DNA from 2 places in the Nocardia grenadensis genome. Region 1 is predicted to be linked to the other one. Evidence: riboswitches for the same ligand, from Rfam matches in the RefSeq annotation. Region 1 holds a riboswitch; the other holds the start of a gene.
What was found. Region 1 has a riboswitch for cobalamin ahead of ACQPYS_RS11385 (ABC transporter substrate-binding protein). Riboswitches for the same ligand answer to the same signal wherever they lie in the genome.
Positions count from the first base shown of each region.

Region 2: it holds a riboswitch for cobalamin, as region 1 does, so the genes downstream of both, ACQPYS_RS10675 (hypothetical protein) here and ACQPYS_RS11385 (ABC transporter substrate-binding protein) in region 1, are expected to answer to the same signal.

Region 1 covers NZ_CP192054.1:2,518,075-2,525,921, forward strand. The annotation lists gene ACQPYS_RS11360 (hypothetical protein) at 16-486, opposite strand; gene ACQPYS_RS11365 (hypothetical protein) at 921-2,843, shown strand; gene ACQPYS_RS11370 (anti-sigma factor antagonist) at 3,271-3,642, shown strand; gene ACQPYS_RS11375 (PAS and ANTAR domain-containing protein) at 3,758-4,399, shown strand; gene ACQPYS_RS11380 (hypothetical protein) at 4,559-4,912, shown strand; cobalamin riboswitch at 4,883-5,072, shown strand; gene ACQPYS_RS11385 (ABC transporter substrate-binding protein) at 5,094-6,692, shown strand; gene ACQPYS_RS11390 (ABC transporter permease) at 6,696-7,670, shown strand; gene ACQPYS_RS11395 (ABC transporter ATP-binding protein/permease) at 7,664-7,847, shown strand, end outside.
Region 2 covers NZ_CP192054.1:2,336,926-2,344,772, forward strand. The annotation lists gene ACQPYS_RS10670 (IS110 family transposase) at 521-1,711, shown strand; gene ACQPYS_RS10675 (hypothetical protein) at 1,736-2,059, opposite strand; cobalamin riboswitch at 2,263-2,399, opposite strand; cobalamin riboswitch at 2,698-2,927, shown strand; gene ACQPYS_RS10680 (short-chain fatty acyl-CoA regulator family protein) at 3,199-4,623, shown strand; gene prpD (2-methylcitrate dehydratase PrpD) at 5,008-6,510, shown strand; gene prpB (methylisocitrate lyase) at 6,510-7,424, shown strand; gene ACQPYS_RS10695 (bifunctional 2-methylcitrate synthase/citrate synthase) at 7,451-7,847, shown strand, end outside.

The DNA.
Region 1 (7,847 bases):
GCCGGGCTCGCTGTCTCAGTGCAGGACTCCGTAGTTTCCGGCGATGGTGAACCCGTGTTCGAGGATTTCGCAGGTGACCGTGCCTTGGAAGCCGACGCCGCAGGTGGTGTAACCCAGGGAGGTCTTGCGCCCCTCCGGCAGGACTTTTGCTCCGCCCGGATACGTGAACGTGGGCGAATCGGAGGTGACGTACCGGGCCATTTCGTCGCCGGAAACGCGTACCTGATTCGTGCCTGCGGGCGCATCGGCCGGCACGGCGTCGCATCCGGACAATCCGTCGAGATAAATCGCGCAGTGGCGTCCGTCCGGGGTGCGGAAGAACACCGTCGCATCGTGGTCCGCACTCCGGACGAGGTATTCGGAGTTGTCGACTGCTGTCAGTTCGTCCAGCACCTCGGCATCGGCGGGTCCTGCGGTCGATGCCACCGTCGCGGTGGTGAGTAGTGCGATCGTCGAGATCGCGAAGAGTCGAGCACGATTGGGCACAGGGGAACCTCCTGATCGGTAACGGACAACTCCAGCGGGCCGGTCAGCAGTTCGATCCGTCCATACGTGATCGCGATCCCGCAATCGACGGTCGGCTCAAGCATGCGCAGACCGATCGGCCCATGTGCTCGGCCAAGCCTGTCGAGCTGGTCGGCCCGACACACTGTACGCGTGAGTCACAACATCGGAATATGCGGGAATCGTATGCCGCTGTGTACTGGTTTTCGGTCGGTTCGACGCGTTTCGTCTGGCGAGCGATCAGATCCAGCGGGGCCACCACGGACGATAGTTGTCGGAGCGGCGTGCGACCTCCTGGTGTCATAGCCTCGGCCGGAGAAGGACGGTATGGCCGACATCGCCGAAGATTGTTGGCTGTCGGACCGACTGTGGTGTATCGGAATCGGCTCGGTGGCAAGCTGTTACGGGTGACCGGGATGGAGACCGCAGCTGTACGCGTGCTTCCAGGATTGATCAGACCTGCGGTATGGCTCTATCGGCGCTGGCGGCCGGAGAAGCACTCGCGTGCGTTGGCGCAGCGCGCCGACGACCTCGCTTCGGCGGTGGGCAGGGCCGAGGACAAGCTGCAGCAGGAGCTGCGCGCGAAGCCGGGCTCGTTCATGCCCGTGACGTTCACCGCTGCCGACCACGCGCAGCCCGGGGAGGTGATCGACTCGGCCGAGGTCGATGACATCTCCCACTACTTCGACCTGCTCGACCAACCGCGGCGGATGGTCGTGCTCGGCGATCCGGGCGCCGGCAAGACAGTGGCCGCCACTTACCTCGTCGGTGGTCTGATCCAACGCCGCCGCGAACTCGACCCCGAGTCCCGCCGTGCCGCCGAACCGGTACCGGTGCGGCTCAACACCGCCGGATGGGACGGTGGACAGGAGTTCTCCACTTGGCTGGTGAGCCGCCTGAAGCTCGACCACCAGCTGCCGAGCATCCTGGGCGCCGAGATGGTCAGGGCCGGGATGATCCTGCCCCTGCTCGACGGCCTCGACGAAATGGACGACGAGACCACCGACGGGAAACGCGCCCGAGCGCTGCTGGACCGGCTCAACGAACGCGAATGGGCACACCGTCCCGTGGTGGTGCTGTGCCGGAGCATCGAATTCGACCACCTCGAACAGGCCGGGAGCGATAACGGCTTGCACGGCGCGGTCACGGTCACCCTCGCCCCGCTTTCCAGTGGTCAGCCCGCCGACTACCTCACCAGCTATCAGCACCGGATCGGCGCCACCCACCCCGCATGGGACAAGATCAATACCCACCTGCGCGAACACGCCGATCCCGAGCGCGCCGACAGCCCTCTGGCCGTGACTCTGCGCAACCCGTGGATGCTCGGCCTGACCGCCCACACCCTGCACCGCGACCCGACCACCGCTGCCGCACTGCTCGACTGCCCTACCCCCGAGGCTGTGCGCGACAGGCTGTTCGCCGCCCAGATCCCCGCGGCGATCGCCGGCACCGACGACACCGAGCGCTTTCGCGACTACACCCCCGACAATGTCGAGAAATGGCTGCGCACCCTTGCTCGGCATCTCGAACACCGCCGCGACACCGGGCGCAACGGCACCGCCATCCGCCTCGACGAAATCTGGGAAATCGCCGGCACGGCCCACATCCGACTCCTCCACGCCCTGGCCATCACACTCACAACCGGGCTCGCGCTCGGTCTCCCGGCCGGAGCCGCGTTCGGGATCACGTTCGGGCTGAAGGCCGGGGCCGCGTTCGGGATCACGTTCGGGCTCATATCCGAGGCTCAGAGAACTCCCGCAGCGGACAGCATTGCGTGGAAAGTGCCCACCCGCTCCCGATGGCGCGGCGGGTTCGTAATGGGGTTCAAGGCCGGGATCCCGATCGGAGTCACGGTCGGGCTCATGCTCGGGGTCACGGTCGGGCTCATGCTCGGGCTCGCGTCCGGGCTGATATTCGGGTTCGTGGGCGGGCTCAGCACCACTGCCGAGGATCGGCTGGCTATGGGGATCGATGAACGGCGGCTGATTCTCAACGATCTGCAATCAGCGCTCTTCCACGGTGCCGCGTTCGGGCTCGCGATCGGGTTCGCGCTCGGGTTCGCGCTCGGGCCCGCGGTCGGGTTGGCGGTCGGGTTCGCGGTCGGCCTCGCGGGCGGATCCGGGTTCGGGCTCGCGAGTGGACGGTTCTTCCTGGCCGTGCTTGCGTTCAAGTTCACTGCAGACTTCCCGGACCGCCCTGCTGCCTTCCTCGACTGGGCCCGTAACAGCGGCCTGCTCCGCGTCAACGCCACCGCCTACCAATTCCGACACCAGACCTACCAGCAGTGGATCCTCCACCCCCGACAGGACAGCCCCGACACCGCATCGCTCAACCAGTGACGCATCCCGGTATCCCGCTCTCGACGTCCGGACCCGCTGTCGGCGGCGTGGTAGGACGGCCAGGCCGGAGGGAGCTGTCTGTTCAACCCCCTCCGGCCTGTCCGGACTAGCCCTTCATGGATCGAATAAACCTTGACAGCCGCCGGCCCCGGGCGGATGCCCTGGAAATCAAGAAACCCGCGGCGCGGTGCGGGGCTGTCCTGGGTGGACCCGCTGCCGATGGTGTTTCTTCGCGGGCGGTGTCGCCGGGAAGATCTTCCTCGCCATGGGGTCGGTGGTGAGGCCTTGGGCGACCAGGTCCGCGAGTACGCGGCGGTGGATCACTACTCGGGGCGTAATCGATGTAGGTGGTGGGTCTGCGGCGGGGATCTTCGACCCCTCCGGTGAGGCTGTCCAGTCTGGTCGTTTGAGGGATAAGATTTGAAGGGTGACTGAAGACGACGATGCGGCGTCGGTTTCCCAGGTGGAGATCGCGCATCGGATGGTCTGCGAGGTCGCGGTCGTGGCGGTAGGTGGGAAGGTCGATCACACGACCGCCCATCGGTTGGTGGAAGCGGTGAGTACGGGGTTGGACCGCACCCGCGGTGGATTCTGCGTCCTGGATCTGACCACTGTGGAATTTCTCGGCGGCCACGGCCTCAGCGCCATACTCAAAGCCGCCAGGGCTGCCGAGAACCGTCGGCAGCCGTTGCGGATCGCCGTCGACCACAACCGGCCCGTGGTTCGTCCGCTCGAGGTCACCGGGCTGGAGGAGTTTCTCGCGCTCTATCACAGCGTCGAGGAGGCGCTACAGGGCTGACCACCCGGTAGCTCCGGCCACCGACGGAGTCCTCTGCTGTGGTGGGCTTTGCACAGGGCGCGTGCTCGGCTGCTCGGGGTAGTGACGATACTGGGCCGGTGATCGAGAAGACGCTATGACCGACCAGCCGAACCCCAATCCCGCCCCGCAGCGTGTGGGGGGTTTCTGGTTCTATGCCGACGGGCAGCGCTGGGAGTGGTCCGACGAGGTCGCTGCCTTGCACGGGTATGGCCCCGGCGAGGTCGAACCCACCATCGAGTTGCTGTTGAAACATAAACACCCCGATGATCGGGATCAGGTCGCCGACGTGCTGTCGGCGGTCGTGGACGCCGGTCGGCCCTACTGTTCCCGGCACCGCATCCTCGACATCGACGGCGCCGAGCACCATGTCCTGGTGGTGAGCGATCAGATGCGTGACGGGTCCGGTGCCTCGATCGGCACCATGGGCTTCTACATCGATGTCTCCGACACCGCGGCCAGCATCCGCACCCAGGTGATCGACGAGACGATGCCCGAGATCGTCGAAGCACGCTCGGTGATCGAACAGGCCAAGGGCGCGGTGATGGCGATGTATGCGATCCCGCCCGAGAAAGCATTCGATGTGCTGGTGTGGCGGTCACAGGAAACCAACACCAAGCTGCGGGTCCTGGCCGAGAACCTCGTCACCGGCCTCACCGAGTTCGGTGGCGTGGCGGTGCAGACCCGCACCCGCTTCGACCACCTGCTGCTCACCGCACACGAACACCGGACTCGCTGATACCGCCCGCACGCGGGCCGCGTAAGAACCGGTGTGCACCGCTCCGCGCGGGGGTTAGGATCGGTTCAGGCGAAGTGGTTCGGACGTGCAGCTCGGCGCTTGGTCGGAGTGAGCCGGTAGGTCTACCCGACGAAGGGCGGACGCGCGGAAGGCTCGGCTATGGCTCGATACGCAGCGCTGTCGACACCGATATCGGCCCGATCCGGTCGGTCATGGGCCGCGGTATCCCACGCGCGCAGCCGAGATTCCTGGCCGGCGACCACCGATCGGGGCACCCTGATCCTGGCTTTGATCACCACGATGTTGCTGGCCGGTGCGGTCGCCGGTATATCGCACTCTCTGGTAGCTGTGATCAGGTCCGTCGCCCTGATCACCGCGGGTATAGCCGTGACGCTGGTCATCCTGCGGCTGAGCGCCACGCCCGGAGGCGGCACCACCCGGAATCCGCGTCGGCAGGCGATCGCGTTGGGTTCTCTGGGCCGGCGTGCCCCGAGCCGGATAAGTACCCGGTAACGTCATCCGAGGTGCAGGGAACACCGGTGCGAATCCGGGGCTGTCCCGCAACTGTCACCGGGGAGCGATCCGCCATATGTGGCCACGACCTACCCAGGTTGGAAGGCCGGCGGGGATGTGTTGATCCGGGAGCCAGGACACCTGCGCCTGCACTACCGGGTGACACCCCACGAGGATGGCGATGAACAACTCCACAACCGGCCGGCCTGTGCTCGGCCGCCGACGACTGCTGGCCGGCGCGGCCGGCATGTTCGGGCTCACCGCGGTCGGCCTCCCACTGCTCACCGGCTGTGGTACGGGCACCGGACCTTCCGGGCCCGCGTCCGGTCCACCGCAGCAGGGTGGCAGACTGCGCTCGCTGATCGCAGGGCGGTCGGCGACCTCCGACGCGCTGGACCCGCACGAGGCGGGCAGTTCGGCCGGCGGCGCGGTATCGAAGAACGTCTGGGACAAGCTGGTCGCCTACAACAACGACCTCACCCTGCGGTACCGCCTGGCCCGGGCACTGGAACCGAATGCCGACGGCAGCGTCTGGCGGATCGGTTTGCGGCCGGGTGTGGTGTTCAGCGACGGCACTCCGCTGACCTCCCGCGATGTATTGTGGAGCTTCGAGCGGATGCTCGATCCGGCGCGGGCCTCGGCCGGTGACCTGGCGATGGTCGATATGGCGCGCACCAAGGCGGACGGTGAGCTCGACATTCTCGTCGGCATGAAAACACCCATCGCGGATTTCGGGTCGGTGCTCGCGGGATGGTATTGCTACGTCGTCAAGGACGGCACCACGGAGTTCGACCAGCGGACTCTGCCGGTGGGCACCGGGCCGTTCGCGCTGGCCCACTGGTCCCCGGGCGACCGCACGCTGCTGCGCCGCAACGACCGTTATCGGGACGGACCCGCGCTGCTGGACGAGGTCGAGATCATCCAGATCGCCGAGACCGAGGCCCGGATGAACGCCTTCCTCTCCGGTGAGGGCGAAGTGGTGCACGAAATGAGCTACCTGCAGGCCCGGAGCCTGGAGAACGACCCCGCCGCGACGGTGTACGTTCCGCCCGAAGGGCTGATGGGGTGTCTCCAGATGCGCACCGATCTGGCTCCGTTCGACGATGTGCGGGTCCGGCAGGCGATGCGGCTGGCCGTGGACCGGGAGGCGATGGTCGATGCCGTCTACTACGGGTACGGCGAGGTCGGCAACGATCTCTACGGGAAAGGGGCGCCGTACTACAACGACACCCTGCCGCAGCGCAGCTACGACCCGCAACGTGCCCGGGAACTGCTGCGGGCCGCCGGGAAGGAAAACCTCGAGGTCACCCTCGTCACCGCCGATGCCACGCCGGGAATGGTGGAGTCGGCGACCCTCTACGCCGAGCAGGCCAAGGCCGCGGGGATCACCATCAGGCTCGAATCCGCCCCCGCCGATACCTACTTCTCCCAGGTCTCCGGTAAACGGGCGCTGACCCATGTGGGTTGGTGGAACTACAGCCTCGACTATTTCTACGGGCAGACCGGTACCAGTAGCTCGCCGAGCAACAGCACGGCCTGGCGGCGGCCCGCGTGGGACGCGAAATTCGCCCGGGCCCGAGCCGCCATGAACCCCGACCGGCGCCGCGAACTGTACTTCGAACTACAGGACGAGCTGTGGCGGGAGGGCGGTCTCATCCTGCACAGCTTCGCCAAACGGCCCGACGCCGCCCGTAACACGGTGGGCGGGATGCGCGCCGGGGTCCCGGGCACCGACGATTGGGCGAACTACGCCACCACCTGGCTGACTTCGCAGGAGTGACGCGTGCTGCGGTATTTCGTCGGCCGTGTCGGTGCCGGGGTGGGCGTCCTGGCCATGGTCGCTGTGCTGGTCTTCGGTCTGTTCGAACTGCTGGATTCGGATGCGGCGGTCGTCATGCTGTCGCGGCAGGGTGCGGGCGATCCGTCCCCGGAACAGCTGGCGGCGTTGCGCGCGGAGCTCGGGTTGGATCGGCCGGCGCCGGTCCGGTTCGCCGAATGGGTCGCCGGTTTTCTGCGCGGCGACCTCGGTGATTCGCTGATCTCGGGTCGTCCGGTCGCCGAGGTGCTGTTCGACCGGCTGTGCAACAGCGGCGCGCTGGCTGCGCTGACCATCGTGCTGCTGATTCCATTCGCGCTGGGACTCGGACTGCTGGCCGGCGCCCGCCCCGGATCGCGGACCGATCGCATCGTCAGCGCCGGCGCGCTCGCCGTCGAATCGGTGCCGCCGTTCATCACCGGTGTCCTGCTGGTGGCGACCGCCGCGCTATCGCTGCGCCTGCTGCCCGCGGTTTCCCTGGTACCCACCGGTAGCGGTGTCTGGGAACGTCCCGAGGTCCTGGTGCTGCCGGTGGTATGTCTGCTGCTGGGCCTGTCACCGCATCCCGCGCGGATCGTGCGGGCGCAGACCGCCGAGGTCATGGCCACCGAATACATCCGCACCGCACGTCTGAACGGAGTCGGCGGGTTCCGATTGGCGTGGCGGCATATCGCACCCAACGCCGTATCCGCCTCGATCCATCCGCTCGCCGGGTCGGTGGTGGGCCTGATCGGCGGTATCGCGGTCGTGGAAACCCTCTTCTCCTATCCCGGTGTATCCAAGGAACTGCTGATCGCGATCTCGGTGCGGGACTACCCGTTCGTCCAGTCCGCCGCGGTGCTGCTGGCGGCATTCGGGATCGCCGTCTATGTGCTCGCGGACCTGCTCGCCCTACTGATCAGCCCGCGGGCTCGAACACTGGTGGGGGCGGGGCGATGGTGAGGAAGACCGGGTGGGCGCTGGTTCTCCTCGGGATTCTGGGTGTGGTCGCGCTCGGACCGTTCTTCGCCCCGTATTCGCCCACGGCCTCGGTCGCGCGACCGTACCGTTCACCGGGTCCGGGGCATCTGCTCGGTACCGATGTCGTGGGCCGTGATGTTCTGTCCCGCCTATTGCACG
Region 2 (7,847 bases), 180 kb from region 1:
GTGGAGGTCCACTGTGGATTCGGATTGGCTGCGAATCGTCGATCTGATGATCCGACCGGAGGAGCTCCGGGCCGCTTCAATGGTCGGGTCCGACGAGATCCCGGCCGAGGCATCGCGTGTTCAAGTAAGGACTACAGCACGCGATTCCGGCTGCGACATGAGGTGAAACCTGGCACGGATGCCGGCTTCGAGCGTATGGGTCGCTGCGAGCGGGGAACGCTTCGACATGATGATGACCGTGCACCTCTACGAAGGAGGCTGTCCCCAACCGGTGGTGGTTCACCCCGTTACCTTTTTCGTGGGCCCGGAACCGGGCCCACGGTCGCCAGGCCCGGTATGACTTCTTGCCCCTGTCGTTCGAATGATCCGGGGGGTGGTGTCGCCGGGTCCTGGTGGCGTCGACGGACCGCTGATGGGGACAGGGCCGCTGGTAGGTCTCTTCGTAACGTGGGTGCCGGGCGTTGACGCTGGATCGGCGACCGTCCAGTGAGCGTTTCGAGGCAGTTGAGGACCGAGCAAGGTGACACAACCTTATGCCGTGTTCTGCGGCGTTGACGTGGGAAAAGGCGAACATCACGCGGTCGGGCTCGACCCGGCCGGGAAACGATTGTTCGACAAGGCACTACCCAACGATGAATCCCGGCTGCGGGCCGTGTTCAACAAACTCGCCACCCACGGGCGGCTGCTGATCGTGGTCGATCAACCCAACACGATCGGCGCCCTGCCGGTCACCGTCGCGCGCGCCTGCGGACACGATGTCGCCTACCTGCCCGGATTGTCGATGCGCCGCATCGCCGACCTCTACCCAGGTCAAGCCAAAACCGATGCCCGCGACGCTCACATCATCGCTGATGCCGCCCGCACGATGCCGCACACGCTGCGCCGCGTCGACGTCGGTGACGAAACACTCACCGAGCTCGGTGTTCTGGCCGGCTTCGACGACGACCTGGCCGGCGAAGCAACCCGCACCAGCAACCGCATCCGCGGCCTGCTCACCGGCATCCACCCCGCCCTCGAACGCGTCCTCGGCCCCCGCATCGCGCACCCGGCGGTGCTGGAGATCCTGTCGCGCTGCGGCGGTCCCGAAGGCATCCGGGCCGCTGGTCGGCGCAAACTTACCGCCATCGCCACTAAACATGCCCCACGAATGGGAGCACGCCTGGTCGAGGAGATCCTGGCCGCGCTGCCCGCGCAATCTGTCACCGTTCCCGGCACGAAAGCCGCGGAAACCGTGCTGCCGAAGCTGGCGGATTCGTTGAAAGCAGTTCTTCTACAGCGCAAGCAGATCGCCGAGAACATTGAGGAGATGTTCGCCGATCACCCTCTTGCCGAGGTCCTGACCTCGATGCCCGGCATCGGAGTCAGGACCGGCACCCGCATCCTGCTCGAAGTCGGCGACGGCACCGCGTTCGCCTCGGCCGGCCACCTCGCCTCTTACGCCGGCATCGCCCCGATCACCCACCGATCGGGAAGCTCCATCCGCGGTGAACACCCTGCCCGATCCGGCAACCACAAACTGAAACGGGCGTTGTTTCTGTCAGCGTTCGCCGCCCTGCACGACCCGGCCAGCCGCACCTACTACGACAGAAAGAGAGCCGAGGGCAAGAAACACAACGCAGCCCTCATCTGCCTCGCCCGACGCCGATGCGACGTCCTCTACGCCATGCTCCGAAACAAACAGCCCTACCGCATTCCAGCACCAGCGGCCTGATCGCCGGCAACTGCCAGACACCGATCAAGCGTCCAGCCCCTGGGCACGCCGGGCCCTGACCGACATGCCGCGCTGCCACCAATCGATCACCTCACCCCCGCCCGCCATGCCTTCGATGAGATGCGCGGTGGCTTCCACCTGCACACCGGACTGGCTACAGAACGTCCACAACCGCTGAGCCGCCCGATGGTATTGGTGGATCACCGCATCGACCTCGAACGCATCCAACTGGCTGGCACGGAACCGGTCCAATGCCCGGCCTACGTGCTCGACCAACTCACCGAGCCGCTCTTCGTGATATACCGCCACACGATCCCGAGCAGCCTGCCGTTCAGCCTTCGACGCCACTCAGACCACGCTACCGACCGCACGCCCCGCCCAAGCCTCACCCGGGCACAACCTCAACCCACGGCTTGACAAGAAACATAGGGACACCCCCCCAGCAATGTGGGGGTTCCTCACAGGAAGGCCGCGAGCGGGCGATGCTTCGGATCATGGTGGCCGGTAGGGGTACCGGTGGGCATGTGTTCCCAGCGGTGACTGCTGTGGACGGTCTTCGGACTCGCGGACATGACGCCGGCCGGCGTCGCCTACTGGCGGTCGCTTCCCGGGCGGGCGCCCAGTGCTGATGACCGCGGTCGTTTCCACATACCGCTGCGGGGCAGCTCCGGATTCCCACCGGATTCCCTCTTGCGAGCCGCGCGTCCAGGGACGAGCGGCAACCAGCGCCTGGTCAGACTGGCATTCGGGCTGCGCGCGGGACGCCGGCGTTCTCGATCACCGGGCGCCCTGAGGCCCCCGCTTCTGCCGGCGCACCACACCGGCGGCGGCGGAATCGGGTGGCGGGATCCGGCGTCTTTCCGCTGCCGGCTCGACCCTGGGCGGTGGGGCACTGCGCCCAGTGGGGACGGGGCTCACCAGCAGGGATATTCTTATGAGCGCAGCTGGTTCGTCTCGCGCTGTTGCGACGGTGTGAGATGTCGAAGCCTTTCCGCTCTAGGTCGGGTGACCGCGAGCGGGGGTGAGAGGGAACCCGGTGGGAATCCGGGACTGTCCCGCAGCGGTGAGTGGGAGCGACCGCCGTCACATGCACTGGGCCGGGTCCTGGGAAGCGACGGCGTGGTAGTACCAGCTCGGGGAGCGCGCCAGGTCCCGAGTCGACCGATCGAGGTCGGTGCCCACGAGTCCGAAGACCTGCCGGTTGCGCCGGGCACGACGTGTCCGGCGGTCGTCGCCTCGTGGATCAGGCGGTACGCCGATTCTCACGTATCCGGGTCTCGCCGGGTGCGTAGTCGTCGTGCGCGCTCGCACCGGTGACGGTCACAGGCTGCCACCCGAGGAGTTCGCATCATGCCGTCACTTTCGGACCTTTCCCCGCGATGCGGCTCGGGTCACCGGCCGTCGCCGGTGACCTGAGGGCCGGTGCGGCCGGAACACCGGCGGATCGCGTGGGCGAGCCGGTGCCGATCATGGAAGGGGTGCTTGCTGTGGAGAAGATGTATGCCGGTGGCCGGCTTCGTGCTCTGCGTGAGCAGCGGAGCCTGTCGCAATCCGGGCTGGCCAAGGCGCTCGGGCTGTCGCTGAGTTATGTCAATCAGCTGGAGAACGATCAGCGCCCGTTGTCGGTGCCGGTGCTGATGCGTCTGACCTCGACATTCGACTTGGAGGTGGGATTCTTCGCGCCGGAGACCGATGCTCGGTTGCTGGCTGATCTGCATGAGGTGTTCACCGAGGACCCCGAGTCTGGTTCGGTGAGCGGCGGCGAACTGGATGAATTGCTTTCGCGGGTGCCGTCTGCGGCGCGGTTGCTGATCAGGCAGCACCGGCGCCTGCGCGCGGTCAACGGGCAGCTCGAGCAGTTCACCGCCGGACTCGACGGTCCGGTCCCGGATCCACGTACCGCGATGCCCTATGAGGATGTCCGCGACTATTTCTATGACCGGCGTAACCACATCCCCGCACTCGATACCGCCGCCGAGGATCTCTTCGCCGCGAGCGGGTTGAGTATCGGCGGGTTGGATCTACAGCTGGCACGACTGCTGCGCGACGAGCACGGGGTGACGGTGCGAATCCGGTCGGAGGATCCGGCGCGGCCCGGGCCCAAACGGAGCTACGACCCGGAAGCGCGCACACTCACGCTCGCGCGGCGTCTCACCGCCGGGCAGCGCGCGTTCCAACTGGCGACACAGTTGGCGTTCCTCACCCAGTCCGAGGTGATCGAAACTCTGCTCACCGAGACGGCGGCGCTGCCCGCGGAGTCGCGGCGGCTGCTGCGTATCGGGCTGGCCAACTACTTCGCGGGCGCGCTCGTTCTGCCCTACGGGCTGTTTCTCGGCGCGGCGGAGTCGTTGCGCTACGACATCGACCTACTCGCAGCGCAATTCGAGGTCGGTTTCGAAACCGTGTGTCATCGTCTGTCGACGCTGCAGCGGCGCGGGCAGCGGGGCGTCCCGTTCTTCTTCGTCCGCACCGACCGTGCGGGAAATATCTCGAAACGGCAGTCCGCCACCGCGTTCCACTTCTCCCGGACGGGCGGTAGTTGCCCGCTGTGGGTGGTGCACGACGCTTTCGCCACCCCGGGCCGGATCCGCACCCAGATCGCGGAGATGCCCGACGGGCGCACGTATCTGTGGCTGGCGCGCACGACAGGGGAGAGCAATCCCGGATATCTCTCGCCTTCGCGGGATTTCGCGGTGGGTCTCGGATGCGATCTCGCCTTCGCCGATAAACTCGTCTATTCCCACGGCCTTCCGATCCATGACGCGGCCGCCGCTGTTCCGATCGGTGCAGGATGCCGGGTCTGTGAACGCACCGCGTGTGCGCAACGCGCGTTCCCGCAGATCGGACGGCCTCTTGCCGCCGATGAGAACCGTCCGGCGAACACCCCCTACGCACCCGCATCAACCGACTGACCGCGGGTAACTGCGGTGAGTGTGTCAGCCCAGGACGGGCGCGTAGTTCCGGCGGGCTGAACTGCTCACCGTCGACGAAGGGATCCGGGGTGACATCGAGAACCCCGTGCCCGGGGGCGCGTCGGTATCGAAGAACCCTTTCGTCGCATGAGCAGCGGCCTTGCTCGATCGAATCGGATCGACCGGTGAGGCGCGCACGAGAGTAATCGGCGCCCGCTCGCGCGCCGATTCCTGTCCCGGTCCGGTACTGCCCTCCACAAACTCCACAACTTTGCAGGTCTGTCTCCACAAAATTCGCCCTTTGCGACGGATTTCCACAGCTGTTTCGCGTCTGTAGCGTCCGAATCGAGCGAAATACGCCGATCCCCCTGGAGGCCTTGGACCGTGAAGAATCATCTCGTCCGTACCCACCGCTCCGCGGAGCAGTTCCCCCGCGAGCAGCATCTGGCGTGGCGGATTGCGGAGGTGGCGACCGACCCGGTGGATGTCGCCGCGGAGACCGAGGAGATGATCGTCAACCGGATCATCGACAATGCGGCGGTCGCCGCGGCGTCGCTGACCCGGCGCCCGGTCACCAATGCTCGCGCCCAGGCGCTCGCGCACCCGTATCAGCCGGGCGCGACCGTGTTCGGCGTCCACGGCCGCTTCTCGCCGGAGTGGGCGGCCTGGGCCAACGGAGTCGCGGTGCGCGAACTCGATTTCCACGACACATTCTTGGCTGCGGAGTACTCCCATCCGGGCGACAACATCCCCTCGATCCTGGCGGTCGCCCAGCACGCGGGCCGTAGTGGCCGGGATCTGATCCGGGGTCTGGCCACCGGCTACGAGATCCAGATCGACCTGGTGCGTTCGATCTGCCTGCACGAGCACAAGATCGACCACGTCGCCCATCTCGGCCCGTCGGCCGCCGCTGGTATCGGAACGCTGCTCGGACTGGATTCGGAGACGATCTACCAGGCGATCGGTCAGGCTCTGCACACCACCACCGCGACCCGCCAGTCCCGTAAGGGCGAGATCTCGAGCTGGAAGGCCTACGCTCCGGCGTTCGCCGGGAAGATGGCCGTGGAGGCCGTGGACCGCGCGCTGCGCGGTGAAGGCGCGCCGTCGCCGATCTGGGAGGGCGAAGACGGTGTGATCGCCTGGCTGCTGGGCGGCCCGAAGGCCGAGTACTCGGTGCCGCTGCCCGGTCCGGGCGAGCCCAAGCGGGCGATCCTGGACTCCTACACCAAGGAGCATTCCGCCGAATACCAGAGCCAGGCCCCGATCGATCTGGCCCGCCGCCTCCGGGACCGGATCGGTGATCTGGATCAGATCGCCTCGATCGTGCTGCACACCAGCCACCACACCCACGTCGTGATCGGTACCGGTTCGAACGATCCGCAGAAGTTCGATCCGACAGCGTCGCGGGAGACCCTCGACCATTCGGTGCCCTACATCTTCGCGGTCGCCCTGCAGGACGGGACCTGGCATCACGAGCGTTCCTACGCGCCCGAACGCGCGCAGCGACCGGACACCGTCGAGTTGTGGCGCAAGATCTCCACCGCCGAGGACCCGGAGTGGACCCGCCGCTACCACTCCACCGACCCGGCCGAAAAAGCGTTCGGCGCGCGCGCCGAGGTGACCTTGAAGAGTGGTGAGGTGATCGTCGACGAGCTCGCGATCGCCGACGCCCACCCGCTGGGTGCGCGACCCTTCGTCCGCGACCAGTACATCGCCAAATTCCGCACCCTCGCCGAGGGGGTTGTCGATCCGGCCGAGCAGGACCGCTTCCTCGAAGTGGTCCAGCGCGCGGGCGAGCTGTCCGCCGGTGAGTTGTCGGAGCTCACTTTCACCGTCTCGGCGGATGTGCTCGCCCGCGCGCCCCGTTCCCCGAAGGGACTGTTCTGATGACCGGCCTGCTCGCAGCATCGACCTCGGCGGCCGATAAGCGGTCGGCGTTCCGTACCGGGCTGGGCTCCGGGAAGATCCAGCGGTTCCCCGGCGCGTTCAACCCGCTGGTGGCGACGCTGATCCAAGAGGTCGGGTTCGAGGGAGTCTACGTCTCCGGTGCGGTGCTCTCCGCCGATCTGGGATTGCCGGATATCGGGTTGACCACGCTCACCGAGGTGTCGGGGCGCGGTCACCAGATTGCCCGGGTCACCGACCTGCCGGTGCTCATCGACGCGGACACCGGTTTCGGGGAGCCGATGAGCGCCGCCCGGACGGTCACCGTCCTGGAGGATGCCGGCATCGCCGGCTGCCACCTCGAGGACCAGGTCAATCCCAAACGGTGCGGTCATCTGGACGGCAAAGCGGTGGTGCCCACCGAGGAGATGGTGCGCCGACTGCGGGCGGCGGTCTCGGCCCGCCGCGATCCGAACTTCGTGATCTGCGCACGCACCGACGCCGCCGGGATCGAAGGAATCGATGCCGCGATCGAGCGTGCGAAAGCCTATGCCGACGCGGGCGCCGATCTGATCTTCACCGAGGCGTTGCACACTCCCGCGGAGTTCGAGAAGTTCCGCGCCGCTGTCTCGACCCCGCTGCTGGCCAATATGACCGAGTTCGGCAAATCCGAACTGATCCCGGCCGCCACGCTGGAATCCATCGGCTACAACGCGGTCATCTACCCGGTGTCCACTCTGCGTCTGGCGATGTTCGCCGCCGAGGCGGGTCTCCGGGAGATCTACGCGGAAGGCACTCAGTCGGGTCTGCTGGACCGCATGCAGCACCGCAGCCGCCTCTACGAACTGCTGCAGTACGAGCGCTACAACGAATTCGATTCCGATGTCTTCAATTTCACGTTGGGAAGGGACCAGTGATGGGCACAGCGTCGCTCAGCGATTCGATGAGGGGTGGCGGTCGGGAGACGGGTGGGCCGGACACCGCGATACCGACCATCTACAAAGGTCTGGCAGGCGTCGTCGTCGACACCACCTCGATCTCCAAGGTGGTGCCGGAAACCAACTCGCTGACCTATCGCGGTTACGCCGTGCAGGATCTGGCGGCCCACTGCAGTTTCGAACAGGTCGCCTACCTGCTCTGGTACGGCGAGCTACCGACCGATACCGAGCTCGAGCGTTTCCAGCAGCAGGAACGGGCCTCGCGCCGCGCCGACCGGTCGCTGCTGTCACTGGTGGCGAAAATGCCCGATACCTGCCATCCGATGGATGTGGTCCGGACCGCGATCAGCTACCTCGGCGCCGAAGACCCCGCCGAGGACGATAATTCGGCGAAGGCGAACC